2 regions of the Agrobacterium tumefaciens genome follow, and region 2 is predicted to be linked to the other one. Evidence: predicted binding sites of a transcription regulator. Region 2 holds the regulator's gene; the other holds the start of a gene.
What was found. The regulator PhoB, encoded in region 2, activates phosphate uptake and scavenging genes when phosphate is short. The targets are predictions, from matches to a motif close to TGTCATNNANCTGTCAT.
Positions count from the first base shown of each region.

Region 1: the regulator PhoB is predicted to act here: its motif matches at 10,020-10,036, upstream of CFBP6623_RS22750 (PhoX family protein).

Region 1 covers NZ_CP039904.1:1,629,204-1,644,663, reverse strand. Annotated here, with positions in the region: gene CFBP6623_RS22785 (condensation domain-containing protein) at 1-75, opposite strand, end outside; gene CFBP6623_RS22780 (amino acid adenylation domain-containing protein) at 129-4,577, opposite strand; gene CFBP6623_RS22775 (isochorismate synthase) at 4,659-5,834, shown strand; gene CFBP6623_RS22770 ((2,3-dihydroxybenzoyl)adenylate synthase) at 5,864-7,489, shown strand; gene CFBP6623_RS22765 (isochorismatase) at 7,585-8,454, shown strand; gene dhbA (2,3-dihydro-2,3-dihydroxybenzoate dehydrogenase) at 8,468-9,223, shown strand; gene CFBP6623_RS22755 (4'-phosphopantetheinyl transferase family protein) at 9,250-9,966, shown strand; gene CFBP6623_RS22750 (PhoX family protein) at 10,097-12,010, shown strand; gene CFBP6623_RS22745 (cytochrome c3 family protein) at 12,116-12,811, opposite strand; gene CFBP6623_RS22740 (nitrate reductase cytochrome c-type subunit) at 12,814-13,305, opposite strand; gene napA (periplasmic nitrate reductase subunit alpha) at 13,275-15,460, opposite strand, start outside.
Region 2 covers NZ_CP039903.1:100,209-115,668, reverse strand. Annotated here, with positions in the region: gene argF (ornithine carbamoyltransferase) at 42-959, opposite strand; gene CFBP6623_RS00575 (aspartate aminotransferase family protein) at 1,015-2,214, opposite strand; gene CFBP6623_RS00565 (GcrA family cell cycle regulator) at 2,645-3,178, shown strand; gene phoB (phosphate regulon transcriptional regulator PhoB) at 3,566-4,249, opposite strand; gene phoU (phosphate signaling complex protein PhoU) at 4,280-5,005, opposite strand; gene pstB (phosphate ABC transporter ATP-binding protein PstB) at 5,104-5,919, opposite strand; gene pstA (phosphate ABC transporter permease PstA) at 5,934-7,256, opposite strand; gene pstC (phosphate ABC transporter permease subunit PstC) at 7,253-8,737, opposite strand; gene CFBP6623_RS00535 (substrate-binding domain-containing protein) at 9,009-10,043, opposite strand; gene phoR (phosphate regulon sensor histidine kinase PhoR) at 10,239-11,507, opposite strand; gene ppk2 (polyphosphate kinase 2) at 11,740-12,621, shown strand; gene CFBP6623_RS00520 (hypothetical protein) at 12,682-13,827, opposite strand; gene CFBP6623_RS00515 (NAD(P)H-dependent flavin oxidoreductase) at 14,082-15,044, shown strand; tRNA gene CFBP6623_RS00510 (tRNA-Thr) at 15,181-15,256, shown strand.

The DNA.
Region 1 (15,460 bases), on a different replicon from region 2:
GGAGAACTCCTCCCAGAAGTCGAGTTGCGGCTGGGTCAGCGGAAGCCAGCCGCCGGCAGGATCGATATGCGCCATCTGTTTTTCCTTGAACTATTCCTGTTGTCGGATGCTGCCCGAAATGCCTGGGTTCAGGCCGCTTCCGCAGCCAAAAGCGAAAGCACCTGCCTGGCATTGCGGCACCGCAGGAGCTGTTGTGGCGTCAGTTCCACACCGAAAACGGTGTGGATTTCCGCTGAAACGGTTTTCAGATGCGATGGCAGGAGGCCGAGTGCGAGCAGGTCGCTGCTCGCATCCACATTCCCCGGCTTTTTGCCCAGCACACCGAGATAGATATCCAGCACCCGGCGGTCGTCCTGATTGACGGCAGGGACGGCGACTTTCGCCGGTTCCGCGCCAACAGCGGCTCCCATCAGCAATTCGCGGGCGCGGCGGCGATCCGGCTTGCCATTGGCTGAAAGCGGTAGATCGTCAACCTTGAGAAACCGGCCGGGTACATGCGATTCCGGCAGATGGCTGCGGGCGAAATTGCGCAATTCAGTGGAGGGGAGTTCAAGGCCGGGTGCTGTAACATAGAGCACGCCGATGGCCGCCTCGCCTTTTTGTTCGACGCCGTAATCCACCACCAGCACCCGCTGGATGGCAGGATGACGGATGAGTTCGTTTTCCACATCCGGCAGCGAGACGCGCACGCCGCGCACCTTGACGTAACCATTGACCCGGCTCGCAAACATGATCTTGCCATCCGGCCGATAACGGCCGCGATCTCCGGTGCGGAAGGCACGTACCGGCTTGCCTTCCGGATCATCCACCGTGGCGAAATCCGTCTGGGTGATGGCCCCGTCCTCCAGATAACCGATCGCCACATTCACGCCCACCGTATGGATGCGGCCAACGACACCGGGAGGGCAATGCTGGCCCCGATCATTGAGGATAAAATAACGATTGGCCGGCAGGGGATGGCCATAGGGGATGGCCGAGACATCCTCCGCAACGATCTCGTGCCAGATGCTCCATATCGTCGTTTCGGTTGGGCCGCCGAGCGATATCAGCCGCAGATCGGGCTTCAGCCGGCGCAGTTCTTCGATGATCATGGGTTTGATGTAATCGCCGCCCTGCGCCACGAGCCGGAGCGAAGCAAGCTGGTCGCCACGGCGGCACGACAGAAGCATTTCGAGGATGGCCGGCACCGAGCACCAGAGCGTCACACCGTGTTCGGCCACCAGCTCGTTCCAGCGGACCGCATCCTTTTCCTCGCCCGGTTCCGGCAGGACCAGCGTCGCACCCGCAGCCAGCGCGCCGAAAACATCGAAGACCGACATGTCGTGGTGCAGCGGCGTGACCGAAATGAACACGTCTTTTTCCGTCACCGCCCATTCCGCAAGCGTGCTGCCAATGACATTGGCAGTGGCGCGGTTGGAAAGCACGACGCATTTCGGCTTGCCGGTGGTGCCTGACGTGTAGAGATAATAAGCCGGCTCTTCGCTGTGGGACAGCGCCGCCATCTCCGCCGTAGCAACGGGCGTTCCCACCGGTGCGGGCGTGGCGAACAGCACCGCGGGATCGACAGCTTCAAAGCCCTGCGGAACATTGCGGGCGACGATGATGGCCGGGCGGCAATTTGTCAGCAGATAGTGCAGACGGTCTTCCGGCGAGCCGGCATCAACAGGCACCCAGATGGCGCCTGTCAGTGCTGCGGCGAGTGTGATGGCCGTATGTTCAGGGCTGCGTGGCAGGCACACCGCCACGACATCTCCTCGGCCGATATTTCGGGCCTTGAGGCCTGCCATTGCCCCAGCCACCATCTCACCGAGTTCACCGTAAGAGATACGCCTTTTGCCGCTGACGAGCGCGGTGCGCGAAGGATCACTCTCGAAAAGATGCGCGGCGATCCGTTCCAGAAAAGACGGGCAGACGAAGCTCCGCTCGTCGCTATTCAGCCGATAATGGGACAGGTCGACAATATCTCGCGCATTGAAAGAGTAAGCGCCGTTGTCCGTGATCGCGGCAATCGTGCGCTCGATGGCGGCGAGAATATTCCCGACCATCGCGGCATCGATCGCCTCTTCGGCATAGTCGATATCGAGGACGAGATCACCCTGCGGATTTTGTGAAAAGCGGAAATCCAGTGCCACCTGCGGCGTCTGTGTGAGACCGTCCGTCCAGCGCATGGTCGATTCGGGCGACAGCGTCGGCCAGCTCAGGCCGTTGGTGATGACCACTGGCAAGGCGAGCCCGCCCGCATTGGCGTTGAGAAGCACACGATTGAGATCGATGCCGGAAAAAGCAAGGTGGTTCAGCCCTTCCAGCACATCCGTCTGCAGGCCTGCCGCCCGCTCGGCAAAATTGCCCTTGGCTCCATCCCATTTGACCGCGATGAAGCTTGAGCGATTGGCAAAAGCTCCTTCCACCTGCGGCGCAACGGGAATGCCGACAACAAGCGCGCCCTCGTTCAGCCAGAGCGACAGCACATCGAGGATCACCGCTGTCAGTGCCGAGTTCTTGAACAGCCGCTCCTTTGCGCCAATGCGTGAAAAGGCGGCGAAGCGCTGCTTTTCCACAGTCAGGCTTTGGCGGCTGTAGCGCGAAACGGAAATGGTTTCGAGCGCTGCCTTCCATGGCAGTTGCGAGGGCACCTCGGCATCTTTTAGCTTGTCAGCCCAATAGGCGGCGTCCTCGGCGCGAGCCGCCGCGATATCCGCGTGCGGCGTGGCTACAGCACCAGCGGTCTCCAAGGGCAGAACGCCGTCGAAAAGTTCCGCCGCCAGGCTGGCGATGGCCCGCCCGTCGAGGATGAGCGCATCAAAACGCAGGAAGGCCGCGACACGGTCAGCCGTTGCCTCACCCACCGGCAGGCGGAAGATCGTGACCTGCCAGGGAGAGGCGGCAAGATCGAAATGCGCATGGGAAAAATCACGGCGCACGGCGTTCATCCGCGCTTCCGCATCGGCAGGAGACAGGGCGGAAAGATCAACAATATCAAGGTTGATATTCGGCTCGTCGCTGACGACCTGCACCAGACGCCGCTCGTCGATGCGGGTGCGCAGGCTCTCATGTCGCTCCACCATTGCGGCGAGACGTGACTGAAGCAGGGCCGGGTTGATGCTGCCGCGATATTCGCGAAACTCCTGCATTGCCACGCCGCTGAGCGGCAGATGGGTGCCACGACCAAGAAGATAGGCCTGTTGCAGGGGCGAAAGCGGACGTTCCATCAGTTTTCCTTTTGTCTCGGCTGTGGCTCTCGGCACCTGTGCGCCGAATCGCTGCGCATTCGCGTAAACGAGATCGGGGCTGGCAGCCAGTTGGCGAAGAAAGGCAGTGTAGGTTTCGAACAGGGCGCGCAACCAGCGTTCCGGCAAGGCGTCCAGCCGCACATCCCAGTTGATCAGCAATCCGCCATCGAGCGCCGCGACCTGCGCATCCAGTGCGACCCCCGGCCCCTGCGAGACGGTGTGGACCATCTGACCGAATACCCGCCCAACCTTCTCCGAAAACAGCTCTCCTCCCGCCAGATCGACACCGGCGGTAAAGACGACTGGCGAGTTCTGCAAACTACCGCGCAGACGGGATAGGTCACGCATGACGCTGACGCCCGGATAGGATTGATGGGCAAGACGGTCGTTCATCCCGTTGAACAGCCGTCGGAGCAGCGCTTCGAGGCTTTCATCCGGCCTGATATCGATGCCGAGCACCAGCACATTGGAAAATTCGCCGACGATGCCATCGACCCCTTCCACCAGCGGCGTGCGCCAGAAAGCCGGGACGGAGAGCCTGAACTTTTGTGCCTGTGTCGCCTGCGACAGCGCCACGGCGAAAATACCGAGCAACAGGGCCGATGTCGTCACCGAGCAACGCCGCGCCGCCTGTTCCAGACTGCCTCGTTCGGCCGCTGAAAGCATGGTGGCAAAGCGATCCGTGTGAACGACACGCGTAGCGTCATTGGGAAAAAATGGCAGCGGCGGCGCATCAGGAATATCCGCAATATGTTGCCGCCACCACGACCGGTCCCTTTCACGCAGGGTCCTCTGGTGCGGATCGGAGGCAAGCTGCTTCGCCCAGTCGAAAAAGGATGGCGTCACCTCTCCCGATAGCGTGGCTTCGTCTTTTCCTTCACCCTCTTCGTAAAGCCGGGCAAGGTCCTCCATCACGATCCGGACGCTGGCCGGATCGATCGCCAGCATGTCGGTGTCCACATGCAGCCGGCTGCGTCCCTGCGGTAACAGGCTGAGCGAGATCGCGGCGGGTGAGTCATTGCGCAGATCGGTTTGTCGATGGCTCCAATCCCGCCGTTTTGCCTCGAGCCGGTGCACAAGCGCCTCCGAATCGAGCGCGGTCAGATCCTCTACATCAAGGCGGAGCGGCCTGCCGGCAGGATCGACGGATTGACGCCCTTCCGCATCGATCCTGAGGCTCAGCGTGGGGTGACGCCGGCAAAGCCTTTCGACCGCAACAGCCAGTCTTTCCACGTCAAACGCCCGCCCCTCGAACTCAAGATAAAGATGGGGCGTAACTTTTCCGAGTATCCCATCCGCCTCGCGTCCGACCCAATAGGCCACCTGCATCGGGGTTAAATTTAGCATGTGAGTTTGCACCGATTGACAAAACATGATTATCATAATCAAGTATATGCCATCGTCAACCACTCGAACAGGAGGCATCCCATGAAAACGGGAGCACTCAGGACGAATGACGTCGAATCCGACGAAATTACTGATTTTAATAGAGAATTTTTATTCACCTCCGGCACGGGGCAATTGCGGGCCGAAGGGATTCGCGAAAGGATAACCCTTCCAGCCCGCGGTGGCGAAGACATGGAAAGCCCTTTGCAGCAGGCGATTAAAGGCGCTTTTGAACGGGCACGCCGGGCCGGACAGGACAATCCGATCGCCATCGGCGCAATCCCCTTCGATGTCAGCGAACCATCATGCCTTTACATCCCCAACAACTATGAGTGGAGTCCGCGCGACGCGGTTCCGGTTGCCACTGATTCGGCCATGCCGGCGCTTGTCGGCCAGAACAGCCTGCCGGACGAGGCTGGTTTCAAACATGCCGTCGAGCATGCCATTCTCAATTTCCGCCATTCCGAAGTGCGCAAGGCGGTGCTTTCCGTCATGCGTGAACTGACCTTCGCCTCCGAGGTCAATGTCGAGAGATTGCTGGCCAGCCTCGCCAAGCAGAATCGCGAGGGTTACCAGTTCCGTATTCCGCTTCCGGATGGCGGCGACCTGATCGGCGTCAGCCCGGAACTGCTTATCCGCAAGCAGGGTGAGAAGATCATCTCGAACCCCTTGGCCGGATCGGCAAAACGCATGACCGACCCGGTGGCGGACAAGGCCAATGCGGACCGGCTTTCGGCATCGGAAAAAGACCATTATGAGCATAGCCTGGTGATCGAGGATATCCGCTCGCTGCTTTCGCCATGCTGCGCGGAACTCGACGTTCCGGAAAAACCCTCCCTCATCAATACGGCCGCGCTCTGGCATCTTTCGACGCGCATCGAAGGCCGCCTCGCCGATCCCGAGACCAACGCGCTGCAACTGGCGTGCCTGCTGCACCCGACACCGGCCGTTTGCGGTTTCCCGACCGAGCGCGCCCATCGCCTCATCCGTTTCGTCGAACCCTTCGAGCGTGGCCTGTTCACCGGCATGGTGGGCTGGACGGATGCCCAAGGTAACGGCGAATGGGTAGTGACAATCCGCTGCGGCACCGTGCAGCGCCAGACCGTGCGGCTTTTCGCCGGCGCCGGCATCGTGGAGGCCTCGGAACCCGAATCCGAATGGGCCGAGGTGCAGACCAAGCTCAAAACCATGCTGAATGCCTGCGGTCTCTCCGCCTGAGCACGACCGAACTTTCCCGGGGACAAACCATGACAATCGAATTTTCACGCTGGCCCGACGATCTGGCGCGCCGATACCGCGAGCGCGGCTATTGGATCGACAGGCCATTGAGCCGCATCCTCGCCGAACAGGTGCAACACCGGCCGGATGCAACGGCGCTGATCTGCGGTGATCGCCGCTTCACCTATGCCGAACTCGACCGGCAATCCTCCAATCTCGCAGGCCATCTTGCGGCCGCAGGCATCGGCAAGGGCGATACCGCGCTGGTGCAATTGCCTAATATCGCCGAGTTTTATCTCGTCTTTTTTGCATTGATCAAAATCGGCGTTGCACCCGTCAACGCGCTCTTCAGCCACCGTCGGCTGGAAATGACCTCCTATGCAGAACAGATCGCGCCAAAACTGGTGATTGCCTCTCGCAGCCATGAGCTTTTTGCCAATGACGCGTTCCTGGACGGGCTTAAGGCTTCCTCTCCACAGCTTTCCCTGACCCTGTTGCTGGGCGCGACGGAACCGCAGCGCAGCCTTGAACGGATGCTTGCCGCGCCTGCGGAAAATCCGCCCGCCTACGCCCCTTCGGCGGCGGACGAGGTGGCTCTGTTCCAGCTCTCCGGCGGCAGCACCGGAACGCCAAAATTGATCCCCCGGACGCATAACGACTATGATTACAGCGCACGGGCCAGCGCGGAGATTTGCGAACTCTCGCCGCAGACCCGTTTTCTTTGCGCCATTCCGGTGGCGCATAATTACCCGATGAGTTCACCCGGTGCGCTCGGTGTCTTTCACGCCGGCGGCACTGTGGTCATGGCCGCCAATCCGGAGCCGCTCGCCTGCTTCGATCTCATCGAAAAACACGGCATCGACATGGTGCCGCTGGTACCGCCGGCCGTGGCGTTGTGGTTGCAGGCAGCCCCCGCACATCGCCAAAGGCTGAAATCCCTCAAGCTCCTCCAGGTTGGCGGCGCAAGCTTCGCCGAAGCTCTTGCCCGCCAGGTGCCGGAAGTGCTCGGTTGCGCGCTGCAACAGGTCTTCGGCATGGCGGAAGGTCTGGTGAACTACACCCGCTTCGGTGACCCCGACCATATCGTGTTTACCACGCAAGGGAGGCCAATCAGCCCGGACGACGAAATCCGCATCGTCGATGAGGATGGCAATGATGTGCCCGAGGGCGAGGCCGGCATGCTGGCGACCCGTGGCCCCTATACGTTCCGGGGCTATTATCGCGCGCCCGAACACAGTGCCCGTGTCTTCGACAAGGATGGCTTCTATTATTCCGGCGATGTCGTGCAGCGCACGCCCGAAGGCTATCTGCGGGTCGTCGGCCGGGTGAAGGACCAGATCAACCGCGGCGGCGAAAAGGTCGCTTCGGAGGAGGTGGAAAACCTGATCCTGCGGCATCCTGATGTGACGCATGCCGCACTGGTGGCGATGCAGGACGAACTTCTCGGTGAGAAAAGCTGCGTCTTCGTCGTCTCCCGCAATCCCGCGCTGAAAGCGCCGGCCATCCGCCAGCATCTCGCCGGTCTCGGCGTCGCGGATTACAAGTTGCCGGACCGGGTGCGTTTCATCGACGCGATGCCGCTCACCGCCGTCGGCAAGATCGACAAGAAGCGCCTGCGCGATTTGTTGACAACCCCCGTCGCCATCAGCGCCTGACAGGCAACGCCAATCGAAGGGACGCTCTAAAGGGCGTCCCAAACTCCAAAGATTACGCGCCGCCCGAGCCGGCGCAGCACAAAACCGAGGTCATCATGACAATCCCCACCATTTCCGACTATCCGATGCCGGTTGCCGCCAGCTTTCCGGCCAACAAGACAAAATGGCAGCCCGACGCCAAGCGCGCCGTGCTGCTCATTCACGACATGCAGCGTTATTTCCTTCGGTTCTACGAGGCCGACGGCAAGCTGATGACGACCCTCATCGACAATCTCGCCAAGGTAAAGGCATGGGCGGTGCAGAACGGCGTGCCGGTCATCTATACCGCCCAGCCGCACAACCAGCCGCCGGGCGACCGGGCGCTGCTGAACGACATGTGGGGACCGGGTCTCACCGTCGTTGATCCGGAATTGCAGAAGGTGGTGGACAAGCTGGCGCCAACGCCTGACGACGTGGTGCTGACCAAGTGGCGCTACAGCGCCTTCCAGCGTTCCGATCTTGCCGAACGCATGAAAGGCTGGGGCCGCGACCAGATCATCGTCGGCGGTGTTTACGCCCATATCGGCTGCATGATGACGGCGGTGGAAGCCTTCATGAAGGATATTCAACCCTTCATGATCGGTGACGGCGTCGCCGATTTTTCCGAAGCCGAACACCGCATGGCGCTGCAATATGTGGCGACGCGTTGCGGCGTGGTGATCGACACCGCAAGCCTGACCGGTACCGAGCAGGCCACCGGCACCCGCGAATGGCTGAAAGCCCGCGTCCTGCAGATGGTTGAGGATGAAAGTGACATCGACCCCGACGAGAACCTCATCTTCTACGGGCTGGATTCGCTGCAGGTCATGAAGCTTGCCGGCGAGTTGAAGGAACGCGGCGTCACCGTCGGTTTCGATGAGCTAGCGCGTGTACCCACACTTTCCGCCTGGTGGGCACTGATCGAAGAAAAGCGGCTCGCAGCCTGAGCGGACGGACAAGATGACGCAACAGAGATTTACCGGGCGGCGTGTGCTGGTGACAGGCACGGCCCAGGGCATTGGCCACCGCATCGCCGAACGTTTCATCGAGGAAGGGGCCGAAGTCATCGGCCTCGACCTTCTGGCCGGCACAACGGAAGCACCCTTCCGCCAGATAGCGCTCGATATCACCGACGCTGCGGCGGTGGAGAGAGTATGCAAGGCAATTGAAAGCGAATGGGGCGGCCTTGATATCCTCGTCAACGCCGCAGGCATTTTGCGTCTTGGCGACAGCGAAAGCCTGACGCCGGAAGACTGGAAAGCCTGCATGGATGTCAATGCCGCGGGGCCGTTCTATCTGCTGCGACAATGGAGCGGCGTCTTCAAACGGCAGCGGCGTGGCGCGATCGTCAACGTCGGCTCCAACGCCGCCGTGGTGCCGCGCATCGGCATGATGGCTTATTGCGCCTCCAAGGCGGCGCTGGTCAGCCTCAGCCATTGCGCCGCCCTTGAGCTTGCGCCCTATGGCGTGCGCTGCAACGTTGTCTCGCCCGGCTCCACCGATACGCCGATGCTGGCCGGTATGTTGAGCGATCCCACAGGCAAGGAACGGCTCGTCGCCGGCCTGCCGGAGCAGTTCAAGCTCGGCATTCCGCTTGGCAAGATTGCAAGACCGGATGATATAGCCGACACGGTGCTGTTTCTCGCCTCCGATCAGGCTGGCCACGTGACGATGCAGCAGATCGTGGTCGACGGCGGCGCAACGCTCGCAGCCTGATCCGGCCGGCCGAACGAGGGACAGATATGGCGATCGTGCCGGCATTGCATCGCGAGACTGTTTCCGGCGACCCACCGGAAGCCGTCTGGCCATGGCCGGATGACAGCAGCGATTGCCATTGCCTCACCCTTCGTTACAGCCCCCACCACGAAACCGGTGCCAACATCACCCCTGCCCTGCCCGCGCAGCTGCTACGGGCAGTGCCGAAACGCAAGGCGGAGTTTTTGGCGGGACGCAAATGTGCGGCGGAAGCCATACGCCGCCTTACCGGCCACGCATTCTTTCCCGGAATGGGAGAGGACCGAGCGCCGATCTGGCCCGAAGGCGTAGTCGGCGCGATTTCTCATAGCAGTGATCGGGCAATCGCCCTTGCCGGCTCCGGCAGCAGGTTTCTCGGCATCGGCATCGATATCGAGAAACGCCTGACCGAAGAGGAAGCCCGCGACATCGCTTCGCAGGCCTTGACGGCGCATGAGCTTCACAGCCTCGGCAACATTGTCGACCCGTTCATGACCGGGCTTATTTTTTCGGCCAAGGAGAGCCTGTTCAAGGCGCTTTATCCGACGGTAAAGCGGCTTTTCTTTTTCGAGGCGGCCGAATTATCCGCTTACGATGCGGATGGCTCAGGGTCGCTTCGCCTGACCGCCGACCTGAGCGGCGATTGGCTTGAGGGAACGGAGATTTCCTTCCGCTTTGGCCATTTCGAAGGCCTCCTGCTCACCCGTATCCTCCTCCCGCAATGAGGGAAAAAGCACAGATTCTGTTCTCATAAACTCATATTTAAAGCCGCTCCTCCCGTCATCCGTGTGAAATACTCAAACGGTACGCAGCTTGTTGGAATGATTCCAAACATGCAAACGGTGGAGACACGACATGACCGACATCGATACGAGCAAGCTGTCCTGGGACGAATGGGACGAACTGCAAAACCCGCCGCCGGCCGAAACCGATTTCGACCGCGTGGTCGAAACCGCGATTTCCCGCCGCGGTTTCCTCGGCGGTGTGCTGGCCTTCGGCTCGGCCGCAGCTGCCATGGGCACGCTCGGCAACCTGATGGCAAGCACTTCGGCCGAAGCGCAGGAAGCAGCCGCCGGCCGCTTCCCCTTCAAGCCGGTGGCCGCCGCAACCGACCACACCATCCATGTGCCGGAAGGTTATAGCTGGAAGCCGGTTGCCAAATGGGGTCAGCCGCTGTTCTCCAACGTTCCCGATCTCGACCCCGCCAAGGGCGTGAGCGTTGAGAATTCCGACAAGGTCTTCGGTGAAAACACCGACGGCATGGAACTCTTCATGGTGGGCGCTCATCAGCTGATCGCCGTCAACCATGAATACGTAAACCCGGAAATCAACCTGCCGCACACTGACAAGGGCAACCCGAAGACGGCCGACGACGTGAAGATCCTGCAGAACATGCAGGGCGTCACCGTCATGGAAGTCGCGGAAGGCAACGAAGGCTGGGAAATCGTTCTCGACAGCCCGTTCAACCGCCGTATCCATCACAACACGCCGATGAAGCTTTCCGGCCCGGCCGCAGGCTCCGATCTCGTCAAGACCGCCGCCGACCCTGATGGTATCAACTGTCTCGGGACCTTCAACAATTGCGGCGCCGGCCGCACGCCCTGGGGCACCTACCTCACCTGCGAGGAAAACTTCAACGGCTATTTCGGCACCGCAGATGCCGCCTTCAAGCTGCCGGATGATTACAAGCGTTACGGCATCGTCGCCGAGACGCGTTATGCCTATGAGAAGTTCGACGCACGTTTCGACGTCGCCAAGAACCCGAACGAGCCGCGCCGCGCCGGCTACGTGGTTGAGATCGATCCTTCGGACGCCTCCTCCACCCCGATCAAGCGCACTGCGCTTGGCCGCATCAAGCACGAAAACGCCGCCGTGGTGATTGCCCGCGACGGCCGCGTCGTCGTTTACATGGGTGACGACGAGCGTGGCGAATTCCTCTACAAATTCGTCTCCAACGGCATTTACGTGCCGGGCGGCGACACCTCGAAGCTGCTCGACGAAGGCACGCTTTACGTCGCCAAGTTCGCCGATGACGGCGCCGGCGAATGGCTGGCGCTGACGCCTGAGACCACCGGCATGAAGATCGATGAAATCTGCGTCTTCACCCGTCAGGCCGCTTCCAAGGTGGGCGCAACGACGATGGATCGCCCGGAATGGGTCGCCATCAACCCGGTCGCCATCGAAGCCTATTGCGCGCTGACCAACAACAGCCGCCGCGGCGAAATGAAGGACGGCAAGCTGCGCGCCAATGCTGGCGGCGACGCCATGGCGATCAACGCCGCCAACCCGCGCGAAAAGAACGAATACGGCCAGATCGTGCGCTGGTATCCGGAAAATGACGACCATGCCGACGGCAAGTTCAAGTGGGACCTGTTCTGCATGGCCGGCAACCCTTCCGTTCACAAGGACGCATTTGCGGGTTCTTCGAACATCAACGAAGGCAACATGTTCAACTCGCCCGACGGCATGATGTTCGATAGTACCGGCCTGCTCTGGATCCAGACCGACGGCGAGGACAGCAATGAAGGCAACTTCGCCGGCCAGGGCAACAACCAGATGCTGGCGGGCGACCCGGCCACCGGCCGTATCGAGCGCTTCCTGACAGCACCGAAGGGTTCCGAAGTCACCGGCCAGACATGGTCCGGCGACAAGCGCACCCACTTCGTCGGCATCCAGCACCCCGACGCGCCCTTCCCGGACGGCGAAGGCAAGTTGCCGCGCTCGGCCGTCATCGCCATCAAGCGTGACGACAACGCGCAGATCGGCTGACGCAGAGGCACAAGAGAACCGGATCGCGGCAAAACGACGATCCGGTTCCATCATTGAAAACGCCGTGCGCCCAAAGGACACACGGCGTTTATTCCATCAAGAAAATCAGAAAACGTTCCGGTGCACATCGCTCATGGCGCGGCGCAGGTCATCGACTGCGGACGCCGTCTGTCCCGGTTCATCGTTGAGCGCTGGCGGCATTTTCCAGCCGGGATCGATGCCTTCCATATTCGGCAATTCATGGGCGATACCCTTGTGGCAATCGATGCAGGTGGCCTTGCCCGTCAGCAGATATTTGGAATGAATGTCTGCGGCACGCTGCGTCTGCTTGGTAAAGTCCATGGCGGCGGAGGAATGACAGTTGCGGCATTCGAGGCTGTCATTGGCCTTCAGGCGCGACCATTCGTGCTGGGCAAGCTCCAGCCGCTTGTCGAGGAACTTCTTGCGCGTATCGATGGTGCCGAAAATCTTGCCCCAGACCTCCTTGGAAGCCTGCATCTTTCGGGCGATCTTGTCCGTCCACTCATGCGGCACATGGCAATCCGGGCAAGAAGCGCGCACGCCGGAGCGGTTGGAGAAATGCACCGTCCGCGTCAGTTCCTCATAAACATTCGCGCGCATCTCGTGGCAGGAAATGCAGAAGGCTTCCTTGTTGGTCATTTCGAGAGCGGTGTTGAAAGCGCCCCAGAACATCACCCCGCCGACGAAGCCGCCAAGCGTGAGAAAGGCAAGGCTGAGCGTGCCGGCCGGGGTGGTCAGAACCGCCCATAACCAGGCGAGAAGTTTTTTCACACGGGCGATCATCATTCGCTACCCGCCGGTTTGACGCCCATCTCGCTCATGTCCTGAAAGGTGTTGGGCACGAGCGGCCGCGTATCGGCCTGCGGCACATGGCAGGCGGTGCAGAAATAACGGCGCGGTGAAACATCCGCCAGCATCTGGCCTTCCCGCGTCATGTAATGGGTGACGCTGATCATCGGCGCGCCGGAATCCTGCGTGAATTCGCGCTTGTGACAGGACAGACAGCGATTGGCGTTGACCGAGAGCTGGTAGCCGTCGATCGAATGCGGAATGACCGGCGGCTGTTCGGGATAGGCGCGCATGCGCCTGAAATCGTCGATCACCCATTTCGGCAGGGGTTTGGCGGGTTCGGTGCGCATGGCATCGCCGCGCGGGCCGGACAATTCCGGCACCATCTGCGCAACGGCCCCCGTCGCCAGCACCACGACCAGAAGAGTGGCGGCGATCCATCCGTGTTTCCTGATCATGCGACTGGCTCTATCTTGACTGCGCATTTCTTGAAATCCGTCTGCTTGGAGATGGGATCGGTTGCGTCGAGCGTGACCTTGTTGATGAGCTGGCTGGCGTCGAACCAGGGAACGAAGATGACGCCGGGCGGCATGCGGTTGCGGCCGCGCGTTTCCACCCGCGAACGGATTTCCCCGCGACGCGAGACGATGCGGATTTCAGCGCCCTGATTGAGCCCTCGCTTGCGCGCATCGGCGGCATTCATGAAACAACGGGCGCCAGGAAAGGCCTTGTAGAGTTCCGGCACACGCATGGTCATGGAGCCGGAATGCCAATGCTCCAGCACGCGGCCCGTCACCAGCCAGGTATCGAATTCTTCATCCGGGGATTCCGCCGGCGGCTCGTAAGGCACGGCGATGATGACCGCCTTGCCATCCTTGTTGCCATAGAATTTCACGCCTTCGCCCGGCTTGACGTAGGGGTCGTAACCCTCGCGGTAACGCCACAGCGTTTCCTTGCCGTCCACCACCGGCCAGCGCATGCCGCGCACCTCGTGATAGGCATCGTAAGGCGCCAGATCGTGGCCGTGACCACGCCCGAAGGCGGCATATTCCTCGAACAGACCCTTTTGCAGGTAGAAGCCAAAATCCGTGGATTCCTGGTTCTTATAATCCGTATTGATTTCGCTCAGCGGGAATTTGCCGACATCGCAATCCTTGTAGAGAACCTCAAACAGCGTCTTGCCGCGATAGTCCGGATTGGCGTCTAGCAGTTCCACCGGCCACACCTCGTCGGTGGTGAAGCGCTTGGAGAATTCCACCAGCTGCCAGAGGTCGGAACGCGCCTCACCCGACGCCTCGACAAGCTGGTGCCAGACATGGGTGCGCCGCTCGGCATTGCCGTAGGCCCCTTCCTTCTCCACCCACATGGCGGCGGGCAGAATAAGGTCGGCGCTCATGGCGGTGATGGTCGGATAGGCATCCGAGACCACGATGAAGTTTTCGGGATTGCGATAACCGAGATAGGTCTCGTTCTTGGTGTTGGGGCCGGCCTGAACGTTGTTGTTGACCTGCACCCAGTAGAAATTCAGCTTGCCGTCATGCAGCATGCGATCCTGCTGCACGGCGTGGTAGCCCGGCTTTTCCGGGATGACGCCGTGCGGGATGCGCCAGATTTCTTCGGCATGTTTGCGGTGTTCCGGGTTGGTCACAGTCATGTCGGCTGGCAGGCGGTGGGCGAAGGTTCCCACCTCACGCGCCGTACCGCAGGCCGATGGCTGGCCGGTGAGCGAGAACGGGCTGTTGCCCGGTTCGGAGATCTTTCCGGTCAGAAGATGGATGTTGTAGACCATCTGGTTGGCCCAGACGCCGCGAACATGCTGGTTGAACCCCATGGTCCACAGCGACATGACCTTGCGTTTCGGGTCGGCGTAAAGCTCGGCCAATTCTTCCAGGAAACCAGCTTCCACCCCGGTCATGGCGGCGGTCTTTTCCAGCGTGTATTCGGAGACGAATTCCTTGAAGGTCTCGAAATCGATCGCTTCCGTCTTGGTCGGATCGGCGGAATTGGCGGCATTCACCTCAACCGGATTGTCGGGCCGCAGGCCATACCCGATATCGGTGACGCCGCGCACGAATTTCGTGTGGTTCCTCACGAAGTCTTCGTTGACGCGGCCGGTCTTGATAATGTGGTTGGCGATATAATTGAGGATGACGAGGTCCGTACCTGGCTTGAAGATGATCGGAACATCGGCCAGATCCATGCTGCGATGGGTAAAGGTCGAAAGCACCGCCACCTTCACGTGGTCAAAGCCGAGCCGCCGGTCGGCGATGCGCGTCCACAGGATCGGATGCATCTCCGCCATGTTCGAACCCCAGAGCACGAAAGCATCGGCATGTTCGAAATCATCGTAACAACCCATCGGCTCGTCCATGCCGAAGGTGCGCATGAAGGCGTAAGCAGCCGACGCCATGCAGTGGCGGGCATTAGGATCAAGATTGTTGGAACGGAAACCGGCGCGCATCAGCTTGGTCGCGGCGTAGCCCTCAAAGATCGTCCACTGGCCCGAGCCGAACATGCCGACGGCGGTCGGCCCCTTTTCTTTCAGCACCCGCTTGCACTGCGCGGCCATCACATCGAAGGCCTCGTCCCAGCTCACCGGCTCGAACTCGCCATCCTTGGCGTAGACGCCGTTTCTCTTGC
Region 2 (15,460 bases):
TCAAGCACCTGGCAGGCATCAGTCGGAACCGACGATGTTCGTCAGATGACGCCCATGCACCAGGCAATGACGGACTTCTGTGCGTGGAGCCGGTTTTCCGCCTCATCGAAGACCACCGATTGCGGCCCGTCGATAACGCCGTCCGTTACTTCCTCGCCGCGATGCGCCGGCAGGCAGTGCATGAACAGTGCGTCCTTATCGGCCTTGGCCATCAGTGCTTCATTCACCTGATAGGGCTGGAAGATGTTGTGGCCGCGCGCCTTGTGTTCCTGGTTCATCGATACCCAGGTGTCGGTAACGATACAATCTGCCCCGGCAACCGCCTTGTCGGCATCATGATATAGCGCGATCTCGCCGCCATTATTGCGCGCCCAGTTCAGGAACTTATCATGCGGTTCAGAGCCCATGGGCACCGCCATATTCATGCGATAACCAAAGCGGGCCGAGCCCTCAACGAAAGAGTGCAACACGTTATTGCCGTCACCCGTCCAGGCAATGGTCTTGCCTTTCACCGGACCGCGGTGTTCCTCGAACGTCAATATATCCGCCATGATCTGGCAGGGATGGGTGTCGTCCGTCAGGCCGTTGATAACAGGCACGGTTGCATGTTCGGCAAGCTCAAGCAGGCGCGAATGATCCGTGGTGCGGATCATGATGGCGTCGACATAACGCGACAGAACCTTGGCCGTATCACCGATCGTTTCCGCACGACCGAGCTGCATTTCCGTACCCGACAGGAACAGGGTCTCACCGCCGAGTTGACGCATGCCGACATCGAAGGAAACGCGGGTTCGGGTGGACGGCTTTTCAAAGATCATCGCCAGCATCTTGCCGGCTAACGGCTTTTCCGCAGTGCCGGCCTTGGTGGCAATCTTGCGCGCCCGCGCATCATCAAGAATCGTCCGCAAATCCTCCGACCCAACGGCCGAAAGGTCTAGAAAATGTTTTGGTGAAGCCATTTCAAACTGTCCCATGCTCGCGAGCCTCCAGGAAGAGGCCCGCCCTTGATTGGTTTCAGGCGATTTTCGCCTGTTTCGCTGTCAGGGAGGCGGCAGCCGCTTCCACTCGCGCCAGCCCTTCGCGGGCCTCTTCCGCCGTGGTGACGAGCGGCGGCAGGAGACGGATGACGTTGTCACCTGCCGGAACGCCGAGCAGGTGCTCCGCGCGCATGGCCTGCAGCAGATCGCCCGAAGGAACCTTCGCCTTGATGCCCATCAACAGGCCTTCGCCACGAATTTCCTCGATTACATCAGGATAGCGGTCCTTGAGCGATGCCAGTCCCTGGCGGAAGACCAGCGCGACATCACGAACCTTTTCCAGAAAACCGTCGGCCAGAACGACATCCAGCACCGCATTGCCGACCGCCATTGCCAGGGGGTTGCCGCCATAGGTGGTGCCATGCACACCGGCCGTCATGCCGGAGGCGGCATCCGCTGTTGCAAGGCATGCGCCAAGCGGGAAACCGCCGCCGATACCCTTGGCAACCGCCATGATATCAGGCGCAACGCCGGTCTGCTCATAGGCAAACAGCTTACCCGTGCGGCCGACGCCCGTCTGCACTTCATCAAAAATCAGGAGAAGGCCGTGCTCGTCGCACAATCCACGCAGGATTTGCAGGAATTCCTTGCTCGGCGCACGAATACCGCCCTCGCCCTGGATAGGCTCGATCAAAAGCGCGGCCGTCTCAGACGTGATGGCAGCCTTCAAGGCATCGACATCAGCGAAAGGAACCTGATCGAAACCTTCGACCTTGGGACCGAAACCCTCGAGATATTTCTGCTGGCCGCCGGCAGCGATTGTTGCCAGCGTGCGGCCATGGAACGCGCCCTCGAAGGTGACGATGCGGAATTTTTCCGGGTGGCCCTTTGAATAGTGATAACGGCGCGTGGTCTTGATGGCGCATTCCAGCGCTTCAGCACCGGAATTGGTGAAGAACACCTTGTCCGCGAAAGTTGCTTCCGTCAGCCGCTTGGCGAGCTTTTCCTGTCCGGGCACTTCATAAAGGTTCGAGACGTGCCAGACCTTCTCGGCCTGCGCCTTGATTGCTTCCACGAGGTGCGGATGGGCGTGGCCCAGCGAGTTAACCGCAACACCGGCTGCAAAATCCAGATATCGTTCGCCGCTCTCCGTGAACAGCCAGACGCCTTCACCGCGCTCGAAGCGCAGCGGGGCTCTTGCAAACGTATCGAACAATGGCGCGGCGGCTTCGGCCATGGCTGTATCACTCCTTGCGCGGATGCGCTGTCATAAGGTTGTCAATAGGCTCGCGAGGTTATCCCTCGCCTGAAAATCAAAAATGCCGCCTCGCGGCGGCAGGGGCACTATTGTCACTTCGTTTGCCGATGTCAACAAAAGTCCGCGTTTCCCGGGCTTCTCAAGCACTAGTAGGCGCCACCGAAAGAGGCCCAAGGTGTTGCCTTTCAGACTCAACTCGCCAGCAAGTTGGGGAAAACCGGAAAATCGATTCCAGATGATTCCCGCGACTCTTGCCACGGAGTCGGGCTGGCACTAGGTTAATCGCTAATTACTAGACTGCATTGCGGCGGAACTAGTCACCTAAAATCCGGCAGAAACCACGCTCGCGGCGCGCCCGCGAGACGGAGAGGGATTCTGCCGAAAGATACGCGACAAGCGGAGAAGCGGCATGAACTGGACAGACGAGCGGGTCGAGAAACTCAAGAAATTGTGGGCCGAAGGACTGAGCGCCAGCCAGATAGCAGCGCAGCTGGGCGGTGTAAGCCGTAATGCCGTGATCGGCAAGGTCCACCGCCTCAATCTGCCGGGACGCGTCAAGGCCGGCGGACCGGTGACTTCTGCACGCTCCGCGCCCAAGCGCACCGCGGCCCCTGCCCCGCGCGCGACAAATTTCACGGCACGCGTCAGCGCGGCACCGGCCCGAACCATGAGCCGTTCGAACGCAGCAACGGCTCTTCATGAAGAGATCGATATCGAAACCGCGCAGGTTCTCGATTACGTTCCTTCCAGAAATGTAGTGACGCCGATTTCCCGTCGCTTGACGCTGACGGAACTGACCGAGCGCACCTGCAAGTGGCCGGTCGGTGATCCCTTGAAAGACGATTTCCACTTCTGCGGTTGCGAAGCGCTGGAATCCTCACCCTATTGCAAGTTCCATGCGAAGCTCGCCTACCAGCCGGTCAGTGAGCGCCGTAAGGCTTGAGTGTTGCGGCACGCATTCAGCACTCAAAAACTACGGGCCTTCGGGCCCGTTTTTTTATGACAAATTCAGGCCGGTTCCGGAAAACAATCGCCGGTGGCATGTTCGGCCTTTCCTCCACGCCGCCCGGTCCAGGCACGTGCGGTTTAAACGGCAACTTTGGACGTGCCCTATCTCTTTGTTTTACGCATTTTCCGGACGTAGAACCGCTTTACTGGAAATACTCTAGCCCACAATCCGCATGCGAACAGGCCGCCGATTGTCCATTCAAAAGGTCAAGGTGCCGTGTTTGGGAAAGGTTCAAAACCGAAAGGCCCGAAACCGGAATGGTGTCGGGCCTTTTGATTTTGGTCAGATGTTGTGCTGATTGAAGCTGCTGTTCGGCTTAGCTCAGGCTTCCATCGAATATCCAGCACCGCGAACGGTGCGGATGACATCCTGCATGTGCGAAAAATTGAGCGCCTTGCGCAGGCGTCCTACGTGAACGTCAACGGTGCGCTCATCCACGTAGATATCGTGACCCCAGACGCCGTCCAGCAACTGCGAGCGGGAGAACACCCGGCCCGGAGATGTCATCAGGAATTCCAGCAGGCGAAATTCCGTCGGTCCGAGGCGCACTTCGCGGCTCTTGCGGTGAACGCGGTGGGTTTCGCGATCGAGTTCGATATCGCCGCATTTCAGCACCGATGAAAGAACCTCGGGGCGGGCCCGGCGTAGCATGGCCTTGACGCGGGCCATGAGTTCCGGCGTCGAGAACGGCTTGACGACATAATCGTCGGCGCCGGTGGCAAGACCGCGCACCCGCTCGCTTTCTTCACCGCGCGCTGTCAGCATGATGATGGGCAGGCGTTCGGTTTCGGGCCGCATTCTCAAGCGCCGGCACAGTTCGATGCCGGAAACACCGGGCAACATCCAGTCCAGGATAAGAAGATCCGGAATACGTTCCTGCAGCCTGATTTCCGCCTCGTCGCCACGGGGTATCGTGTCGACGTCGTATCCCTCAGCCTCGAGATTGTAACGAAGCAGGACGCTCAACGCTTCCTCGTCTTCCACAACTGCAATCTTGGGCACCATATACTAACTCCGCAAGCTTCTGCCTGTCTGTTATTCGGTCACCGAACCGAGTGTGTTGGAACTATCGTCCTTCGGACGCTCACCCTCCGGCTGGCTGCCGGTGGCCATGTAATAGATTGTCTCAGCGATATTCGTCGCATGATCGCCGATACGCTCGATGTTCTTGGCGCAGAACAGAAGATGTGTGCAGGTGGTGATGTTGCGCGGATCTTCCATCATGTAGGTCAGAAGCTCACGGAAGAGCGACGTGTACATGGCGTCGATTTCTTCGTCCCGTTCACGAATGGCGTTGGCTTTCTCGGCAGAACGCGTGGAATAGACGTCGAGTACTTCCTTGAGCTGCACCAGCGCCAGTTCCGACAGATGTTCGAGACCGCGGGCGAGCTTGCGCGGCACGCCGGTGCCGGCAACCGCGATAACGCGCTTGGCAGTGTTCTTGCCGAGATCGCCAACGCGCTCGAGATCGCCGGCAATACGCAGCGTGCCGATGATTTCGCGAAGATCGGCCGCGACAGGCTGCCGTCTGGCGATGGTGACGATGGCCTTGTCGCCGATCTCGCGCTCGGAATGGTCGAGGATCGCGTCGTCGGAAATGACCTTCTGCGCAAGCGCAGCGTCGGAATTGACCAATGCGCGCACGGCGTCGGCGCACATCTGCTCGGCCAGACCGCCCATTTCGGCGATGCGGCGCGTCAGGAACTTCAATTCCTCGTCATAAGCGGACAGAATATGCGAATGGGTCGTTGTCTGTGTCATGGTCTAATCCTCCGGCTTGGCCTTCATGCACGTGCACGCCAACGGGGCACGGCAAAGGCACCAGTCTTGTTCGGTTTCGATAAAGCGCCGGCCGGAAATCAGCCGAAGCGGCCCATGATGTAATCCTGCGTACGCTGGTCGTCCGGATTGGTGAACATCTTGTCCGTTTCGTTTTCTTCGACAAGATGACCAAGATGGAACATGGCCGTACGCTGGGAAACACGCGCTGCCTGCTGCATGGAGTGCGTGACGATGACGATCGTAAAGTTGGCGCGCAGTTCGTGGATCAGTTCCTCGACCTTGGCGGTTGCGATCGGATCGAGCGCCGAGCAGGGTTCATCCATCAGGATCACTTCCGGGCTGACGGCAACCGCGCGCGCAATGCACAGACGCTGCTGCTGACCACCGGAAAGGCCGGTACCGGATTCCTGCAGGCGGTCTTTCACTTCGTTCCACAGGCCGGCCCTCTGCAGGCTCTGTTCAACGATCTGGTCCATATCCGCCTTGTTACGGGCAAGACCGTGGATGCGCGGACCGTAGGAGATGTTCTCGTAAATCGTCTTCGGGAAGGGGTTCGGCTTCTGGAACACCATGCCGACGCGGGCGCGCAATTCCACGACATCGATCGCCTGATCGTAGATATCGTCGCTGTCGAGGGTGATCTTGCCGGTAACCCGGCAGCCATCGATCGTATCGTTCATGCGATTCAAGGTACGCAGGAATGTGGATTTACCGCAACCGGACGGACCGATGAGCGCAGTGACCGTGTTTTCGCGGACATTGAGGTTCACGTCGTAAAGCGCACGCTTTTCGCCGTAAAAAACCGAAACGTCCTTGCCGATCATCTTGTACGAAACTTCATTCATTTTCTTGTCCAGCGCCTTTTCAACTGCTGCTTCCGACAACATGTTCATTGCTCAATCTCCCTCTACCAGCGCCGTTCGAAGCGGCGACGCAACAGGATTGCGCCAACATTCATGACGATGAGGAACAAAAGCAGGATGATGATAGCGCCGGATGTCCTTTCGACAAAGGCACGTTCCGCTTCGTTCGCCCACATGTAAATCTGCACCGGCAGAGCCGTGGACGGATCCATCGGCGTTGTCGGATAATTTGCAACGAATGCCACCATGCCGATCAAGAGCAGCGGCGCCGTTTCACCCAGCGCATGGGCAAGGCCGATGATGGTGCCGGTGAGAATGCCGGGCATGGCGAGCGGCAGAACGTGATGGAAGATCGTCTGCATCTTCGAAGCGCCGAGACCAAGTGCTGCGGCACGGATCGACGGCGGCACGGCCTTCAATGCGGCGCGTGTGGCAATGATGATCGTCGGCAGTGTCATCAGTGTCAGGACGAGGCCGCCGACCAGAGAGGCCGAGCGCGGAAAGCCCATGAAGTTGATGAAGACGGAAAGGCCAAGCAGACCGTAAACGATCGAGGGAACAGCCGCGAGATTGTTGATGTTCACCTCGATAAGATCCGTCAAACGGTTCTTCGGAGCAAATTCCTCGAGATAGATGGAGGCTGCGACACCGATTGGCAGCGACAGAACCAGCACGATCATCATCATATAGAAGGAACCGATCAGCGCCACACCGACACCTGCCGCTTCCGGACGGCTCGAATTGCCGTTAACGAAGATGCCGGTGTTGAAATGTTTGCCGAGCTGGCCGCCTTCGGCGAGCTGATTCATCCAGCCGAGCTGCTGGTTCGAGATACGGCGGTTGGCTTCATCCACCGTCAGATCGACCTGGCCCTTGAAGGCACTATCCACATCGCCCGATGCGAGAAGCGTGACGTTGCGTGTGGTGCCGATGACGGCAGGATCGGCGACGACGATGTCGCGCAGCTGGGTGCGGACGCTGTCGGAGATCATGACGTTGACGGCGCGCAGACCGGCGCGGTCCGTCGGCGCGACGCCGAGAACCTTGGCAACCGCATCTCGGGCGAGAACGGGATAATTGGCCGTCATCAGCTTTGCGGGGTTTGCGGCCCGCTCATTCTTCGGATCGATGATCAGTTCGGAAAACTCGACCGGGACCGTGATCATCGTCTGCTGGAAGGCGGTGTAACCCTTGGAAACGACCGACCAGAGCAGCAGGAAGAGGAAGATGAGGCCGAAGGAAATCGCTGCCATTCCATAGGCGCGGAAGCGGCGTTCGGCGGCATAGCGGCGCTTGATGCCGATATCACGGCGCGTGGCGCTGTTTCCGGCGGCAGCACCGGCTGTGGGAGAAACGATGTCGGTCATTCATATTGCTCCCGGTATTTGCGCACGATGTAAAGCGCGTAGATATTCAGGCAAAGCGTGATGGCGAAAAGCGTGATGCCCAGCGCGAAGGCGACAAGCGTCTGCGGCGAGGTGAATTCAAGGTCGCCGGTCAGCTGGCTGACGATCTTGACCGTCACCGTGGTCATCGGTTCGAACGGGTTGATCTGCAGGCGGGCCGCAACACCGGCGGCGAGAACCACAATCATCGTTTCGCCGATCGCACGCGACGCCGTCATCAGCACGGCGCCGACGATGCCGGGAAGAGCGGCAGGAACGATGACCTTCTTGATGGTTTCAGAGCGCGTGGCACCAAGACCGAGAGAACCGTCGCGCAACGAACGCGGCACAGCGGTGATGATATCGTCCGACAGTGACGAGACATAGGGAATGAGCATGATTCCCATCACAAAGCCGGCGGTAATGACGCTCTGCGCCTGGATGAAATTGGCATAGTTTCCGGTTGTGAGACCGCTGATCTGCGTGGAAATGTCTCGCAGGAAAGGACCCACCGTCGTCAGCGCGAAGAAGCCATAGACGATCGTGGGAATACCGGCGAGGACCTCGAGCAGCGGCTTTGCCACTGAACGCAGGCGCGGCGAGGCGTATTCCGACATGTAAATCGCCGAAAACAGACCGACCGGGACCGCGACCAGCATGGCGACGAAGCCGATATAGAGCGTGCCGGCAAGCAGCGGGATGAGGCCGAACTGGCCGGAGGAGTCCGTTGCCCCAGCGGCGGCAAAACGCGGATCCCACACGGTTCCGAAAAAGAACTGGTGTGCCGGAACCATGGTGAAGAACTGGATGGCTTCCGTCAGCATCGACAGGACGATGCCGATGGTCGTCAAGATCGCGATGGACGAGGCAACAAGCAAGGATGCGAGAATGACCCTTTCAACCTTGTTGCGGGCCCGAAAGCGCGGAGCGATCGAACGCAGCGCATAAGCGGCGCCGGCGAACGCGGCCGCCAGCACGATGACGATCATCGCGATGCGGCTTGTAGTGGTCATCGTGTTCAGCGTCTGGGCAGCATCGACCATATAACGCTCAGGATCGCCGGCGATCGCGACGCCTTTCGATGCCAGAAGCGGCCTTACCGCGGCTGTATCCGCGTCTGCCTGCGCAGTTTCTTCCGCCGTCAGGCGCTGAAGACCTCGGGCGATGGAGCTCACCATGCCATAGGTCAGGCTTTGCTGCGCCTCGGACTGGGCGCGCACATCTTCGGGAAAATTGCCGCGCACGGCAGAAGTGACGACCAGCGGGCTGATAACGAGCCAGACACAGAGAATGAACGCCGCGGGCAACACCGCCCAGACGACCGCGTAGGAGCCGTGATAACCGGCACGGGAATGCATGCTGGCGGGGCGCCCGCCAGACAGAGCAATGGCGCGGCGGCTGCCGAGCAGATAACTGCCGATGCCGATCAGCGCCAGTATCAGCAAAAGGATCGATGTGTTCATTAGAATTCCCTCGGCGTGCCTCAAGAGCACGGTGCGATATCGGGCAAATCAAAAAGTCATCAAAACGAGACCGCTGGACCATCCAGAGATGCCTGCCTTTTGACTGTATCAAAGTCTGGCAAGCGTCAAGGTTGATACAACCTATCCATCTGTAATCCATAAACAATTATGTGGATGGCGATGGATCGGAACTGTCAACCGGAGACAATCGCCGAAGCGGAGAGGCACCGGGCGGAACAAGGGGCGCGGCAGGCCGCGCCCCTCATCTTTATTACATGGAAGCGCCGGCTGCGAACTTGGCGCGGATTTCTTCGCGCTCCTTGTCCGGAGCGGCAACCAGGCCGTAGTTGGCGAGCGGGGAATCAGGGCCGATCATGTCGTCAGAAACGAAGAACTCGACATATTCCTTGAGGCCCGGGATAACGCCCAGGTGAGCCTTCTTCACGTAGAAGAACAGCGGACGGGAAACCGGGTACTTGCCGCTGGCAACGGTTTCGGTGGACGGAACAACGCCAGAAACAGTGGCAACCTTCAGACGGTCAGCATTGTTTTCATAGAAAGCGAGGCCGAAGACGCCGAGGCCGGTCTTGTTGGCGTCGATGCGGGCCAGCGTTTCGGTGTAGTCGCCGTCGATGTCGACCGCGGCGCCATCCTTACGGACAGCGATGCACTTTGCAGCTGCCTGCTTGGCATCGGTGACGATCTTCTTGATGGCGTCGGTAGCGCCGGCTTCCTTGCAGCCGTCAGCCATGATCTTCTCTTCGAAGACTTCGCGGGTGCCGTGCTTGGAACCCGGGATGTAAGCGGCAATCGCTACATCAGGCAGTTCCTTGTTGACTTCCGACCACTTCTTGTTGGGGTTGGCAACGAGCTTGCCGTCCTTGACGATTTCAGCGGCGAGAGCGAGGTAAAGATCCTTCGGCTCGAGCTTGATGTCCTTGTTGGAAGCGTCCATTGCGAAGACGATACCGTCGTAACCGATCTTCACTTCCTGAACGTCGGCAACGCCGGCAGCCTTACAGGCGGCCAGTTCGTCGCTCTTGATTGCGCGCGAAGCGTTGGCGATGTCGATGGTGCCTTCACCAACGCCGGAGCAGAACGCCTTCAGACCACCGCCCGTGCCGCCGGACTCAACAACCGGAGCCTTGAAGTTCGGGAAGGTTTCGGCGAAGGTTTCAGCAACGATCTTGGCATAGGGCAGAACCGTGGAAGAACCGGCAACCTGGATCTGGTCGCGAGCAGCGGCGGCGCCAGCGAAGGCGACAGAAGCCACCAGAGCTGCTGCGGAAAATTTAAGGATGTTCATTTGTCTCTCCCGTCGTGGGCTTGTTTGTGGACGCGGCCGATAGCGGCACTCGCTCAAAGCATGCGCTCGGCGACCTTTTCTTAACCACCGTAGCCACATCCTTTTATGTCACTTCAGTGAAAGATTTGTGACAACCTAAATTATTGATTTAATTTATAAAATTTTACGACAGTAAAAGCAGATAGATATTTTATGTCAGAATCTGACCGTGAAGTCCGTACCGTTGCCCAATTCCGATTTGATGATGAGGCGGGCACGGTGGCGGGTGAGGATGTGCTTGACAATGGCAAGCCCCAGACCCGTTCCTTTTTTGGAACGGCTGTCGGCGACACTGACGCGATAAAACCGCTCCGTCAGACGCGGCACATGTTCAGCGGGAATGCCCGGCCCCTTGTCGATGACGCTCACTTCCACCGGCTTGCCGGGTTCGGCGCGCAGCCAGACATCCACGACCTTGCCTTCCTGTCCATATTTGCAAGCATTTTCAACGAGATTTTGAAACACCTGCACCAGTTCGTCGCGGTCGCCCTGCACTTCTGCCGGCCGGTCAGGCAGATGTAGGGTGATCTCGACATCCAGCTCATTGGCGAGCGGCAACAGCGCGTCCCGCACATGTCCGATGACGGGGACGAGGTCGACCTTCTGGTCAGGCGCGATATTCGCCCGCAGCTCCAGCCGTGAAAGCGACATCAGATCATCCACCAGCCTGCTCATGCGGGTTGCCTGATCCAGCATGATGGCGAGGAAACGTTCCTGTGCCTTCGGATCGTTGCGAGCCGGACCCTGCATGGTTTCGATGAAGCCGCGCAGCGAGGCGAGCGGCGTGCGCAATTCATGGCTGGCATTGGCGACGAAGTCGCTGCGCATCCGGTCGATGCGGCGAAGCTCCGACACATCACGGAACGACAATATGTAAAATGGCGGGCCGGCCACCTCCCCCGCATCCGCACGGGCGATGCGAACGATGAAGACCCGTTCGGATGGAAAACGCTCCGAATGCTCGACCTGATTGGGCTGGCCGGTGGTGATGGTTTCGCGGATGACATCCAGCAGACCGGGAGATCGCAGGCGGGCGGAAATATGCGCGCCGGGTGGAAGCTGGCCGAAAGCACGTTCGGCCGCACCGTTCTGAAACAGCACGCTGGCATTCTTGTCGAGGATGAAGACCGGCGTATCCAGCACTGCAAGGCCGGCCCTGACACCGGAAATGACACTTTCGGCGGGCACCTCGGGTTCATCCGTTTCCGCAACCGCGGTTTCATCGGTTTTCGGCGCCACTGGCCGTTCCCGAACCGCAAGAATGGCGATGATGGCACAGAACCAAAGAACGGCCGGCATATAGGGCGTGTGCAGTTCCGAAACGGCCACGATGGCCAGCATGCTGACGACGAGAACGGGCAACCAGTTTCGGCCAAGCTTTCGTCCCAAAAGCCTTAATCCACGATCGCCTTCCATGACTGCCATTTCAGCCTGCTTTCCACTTTCACCTGACGGCGCATCGAATTCTCATAGGCCAGCTTCATGACAGAGATTCATCACCGCGCATTTTTCGCAACGTATATGCGCAAAATCTGTGCCGCAATCTTCCCCGGCGCCGCACCATGCGCAGCCACTCCTCTTTCACTTGAATTCTGCCGGTGGATATGAACTCATTGGCGGTGAGTTGCCTTTACACAACAATAGCCGGAGAACAAATATGGCCGAAGACACGAAGAAGCGAGCGGTGGAGCTTACCATTGGCGGCAAGCCGCGCAGCTTCGACATCGACGATCCGGTTCTTCCCGACTGGGTGGAGGACAAAAAACTCTCTGCAGGCGACTTTCCCTACGACAAGAAGATGAAACGGGAAGATTACGACGCCGCGCTGGAGGCGCTGCAGGTGGAGCTGGTGAAGGTGCAGTTCTGGCTGCAGGCCACCGGCAAACGGGTGATGGCGGTCTTCGAAGGCCGCGATGCGGCGGGCAAGGGCGGCGCGATCTTTGCGGCCCGGGCCTATCTCAACCCCCGTTATGCCCGCGTGGTGGCGCTGACCAAACCGACGGAAACAGAACGCGGCCAATGGTATTTCCAGCGCTATATCTCACATTTTCCGACTGCCGGCGAATTCGTTCTCTTCGACCGTTCCTGGTATAACCGCGCCGGTGTCGAGCCGGTCATGGGATTTTGCACCCCGGAAGAACACAAGCGCTTTCTCAAGGAAACACCGCGGCTGGAAAAGATGCTGGTGCATGAGGACATTCATCTTTTCAAGTTCTGGCTCGACATCGGCCGCGAGACGCAGATCGAACGCTTCCACGATCGCCGCCACAGCCCGCTGAAATGCTGGAAGCTTTCGGATATGGACATAGCGGCGCTGACGAAATGGGATGACTACACACAAAAGCGCGACGAGATGCTGGAAAAGACCCACACCGACGATGCCCCCTGGACGGTGGTGCGCGCCAACGACAAGCGCCGCGCCCGTGTGAACCTGATCTGCCATATTCTCAATGCACTCGACTATGACGGCAAGGACAAGAAGGTGATCGGCGAGATCGACGACAAGATACTGGGGTCGGGTCCGGAGTTTCTTAAATAGGACGGGGAGACGAAGGCAAGCGCCTCCTCACGGCGGCGCTTGCCATTCTTCCTGTCAGTCTTACTGGCCGGGCAGAATGCGCACGGAGTAAAGATTGACCGGGCGGCTGTTGCCGTCAATGTCGCTGTTGATGAAGATTTTGCCCGGCGCGTTAGGAGCGAGCGAGCGCTCGAATGTCGCGTTCAGCAGCATATCCGCCCTTTCAGCCGTGGCCGTAAAGCGGTGACGTGAACAATCTCCAAGCGTGGCGAAATCGCAGGCGACGGAAACCTGTGTCTGCCGGTCGCTGGATGATTGCAGCGTGATCGATATGGTCGAGGACTTGCCCGCCATGTCACGCATGACTTCCACCGGAACCTCGACGCTAACAGCACCATCCTGCGAAACACTTCTCGACGTCACCTTTATCGCCTTGCCGGCAGGTGTGGCGATGTTTTCGACCGTGGCGCGCGGGCCTGCCGAAACTCCGGCGCTGCCGCGCTCGGCATTAAAGAGTTCCACCCAGTCATCGGAGAAACCACGGCCGGCGGAGAGGCTCGGCGCCGGTTCTGCGCCGTTGAAGTCCTCCGCCTGCACCTGGGCCGGCGGATTGGGCACGCTGGTATCACGTTGCGCCGGCGACAGCAGCAGGCCGGACGAATAGACCCACCAGGCGCCGAAACCGATGAAGGCGAGAAGCGTTACATATATGAAAAGCCTTGCAAAAAGTCCGCGGCGCTTGCGGCGGCCAACAGCGCCTTCCGGGCGGAAAGCAAGCGAGGCATCGCCCGCGCTGGATCCTCTCCTGGATGGCTTTGCATTGCGCCGACCGGCACTTAGCGGCTCTTCAGCAGCAGCGACGCCCGGCCGCGCGTCACGCGTTTCGCCACGCAGTTCCGGCTCGACGGCCATATCGCCGTGGTGCTGCGGCTGCGAAACGGGATCGACCGAGGGTTCATCATGGGCGACACTCTCCGGCAGTGGTGGCCGCAATTGCTGTTCCACCCTGTCCAGAAGCCGGTTACGCTCTTCATTTTCAATGACATGAATGAGGCTTTCAAGCCGCTGGCGTTGCTGGGCGACGACCTGTGGTTCGTCTATGCCCTGCTTGCGCAGGCCAGCTTCCAGCGCCTGGCGCGATGATTGGTAAATCCGTGCACGAACTTCGGCGTTCGATCTGTCCGATTTTTCCAGAGCATTTCTGATTGCCGTTTCCAGTCCGCTCACGACCGATCCTTGTTCTGTTGCGCTGTGCAAAAATATGCGGCGCTGCGCCATTGGTTTACGATTCGGTAACGGCTATGCCGCGCCTCCGCAAGCATCGTTTGTTATAATGACCGGATTGGCTTGGGGAAAATCGATCCATTGTGGCGCTGCGAACGCAGATTTGTGACGCCGATACGGCGCGGTTTTCGCTTTCAATCCGTCGCCGAACACGATATTAACTTACGTGCGCGTAAACGTAATTCATGGGAGGAAACATGCTACCGTCCGTGCTGAAAGACAATCTGCGTCTTCCGGTCATAGCATCACCGCTATTCATTATTTCGCATCCGCAATTGACGCTGGCACAATGCAAGGCGGGTGTCATCGGCGCTTTCCCGGCGCTGAACGCGCGGCCCGAAAGCCAGCTGGACGAATGGCTGGCGATGATTACCGAAGAGCTTGCCGCCCATAACAGCGCCAACCCGGATCGTCCGGCTGCCCCCTTTGCGGTCAACCAGATCGTGCACATGTCCAATCGCCGGCTGGAACATGATCTTGGCCTCTGCGTCAAATATAAGGTGCCGGTGGTGATTTCCTCGCTCGGCGCCGTACCGGAGGTCAATGCGGCGGTGCACTCCTATGGCGGCATCGTGCTGCACGATGTGATCAATGATCGACACGCCCGCTCCGCCATCCGCAAGGGCGCGGATGGGCTGATTGCGGTGGCAACCGGCGCTGGCGGACATGCCGGCACGTTGTCACCCTTCGCGCTTGTTCAGGAAATCCGCGAATGGTTTGATGGCCCGCTATTGCTGGCCGGCGCCATCGCCAATGGCGGTTCAATCCTCGCGGCACAGGCCATGGGCGCGGACATGGCCTATATCGGCTCGCCCTTCATTGCCACGCAGGAGGCGCGCGCTTCCGACGGCTACAAACAGGCGATCGTGGACGCTCAAGCGAAAGACATCGTCTATTCGAATTATTTCACCGGCGTTCATGGCAACTACCTGAAAAGCTCCATCGTCGCCTCCGGCATGGATCCCGACGACCTGCCCGAAGCGGACCCCTCCAAGATGGACTTCGAAACGGCAACCGGCGGGGCAAAGGCCTGGAAGGACATCTGGGGCGCCGGCCAGGGTATTGGCGCGGTCAAGGCCGTGGAGCCGGTGGCAGACCTCGTCGATCGGCTGGCGCGGGAATATAAGGCTGCGAAAAACCGCATCTGCACAACGGCCTGACGCCGCCCGCAAACAATAAGCAGGCAAAGCTTTTTGCGGAAATTTCAAAAGCCGCGTATTCAAGGCTTGAAATCCGTCAGCATTGCCTGTATCAGCCCGCCATGAAGCTGATCCGCAACAGACGGGTCATGTTCGGGCCGCTTTAGCTCAGTTGGTAGAGCACGTCATTCGTAATGACGGGGTCACGTGTTCGAGTCACGTAAGCGGCACCATTTTTTTCTAAAAAACCTAGATATCTCAAATCATTAAGACGGAGCGGTGGTTTTTCATCCACCTTTCTGCCCACCTTTTGCGCGTCGGTATGAGGATGGTCACAAGCCCGTGAACTGCACTTGCCCGTTTGAAGCATCGGCGCCGGTCCCAACCTTCTTCAACATGCCCCATAGCCGCGATGGATACTGAAGTGATGAAAGCGA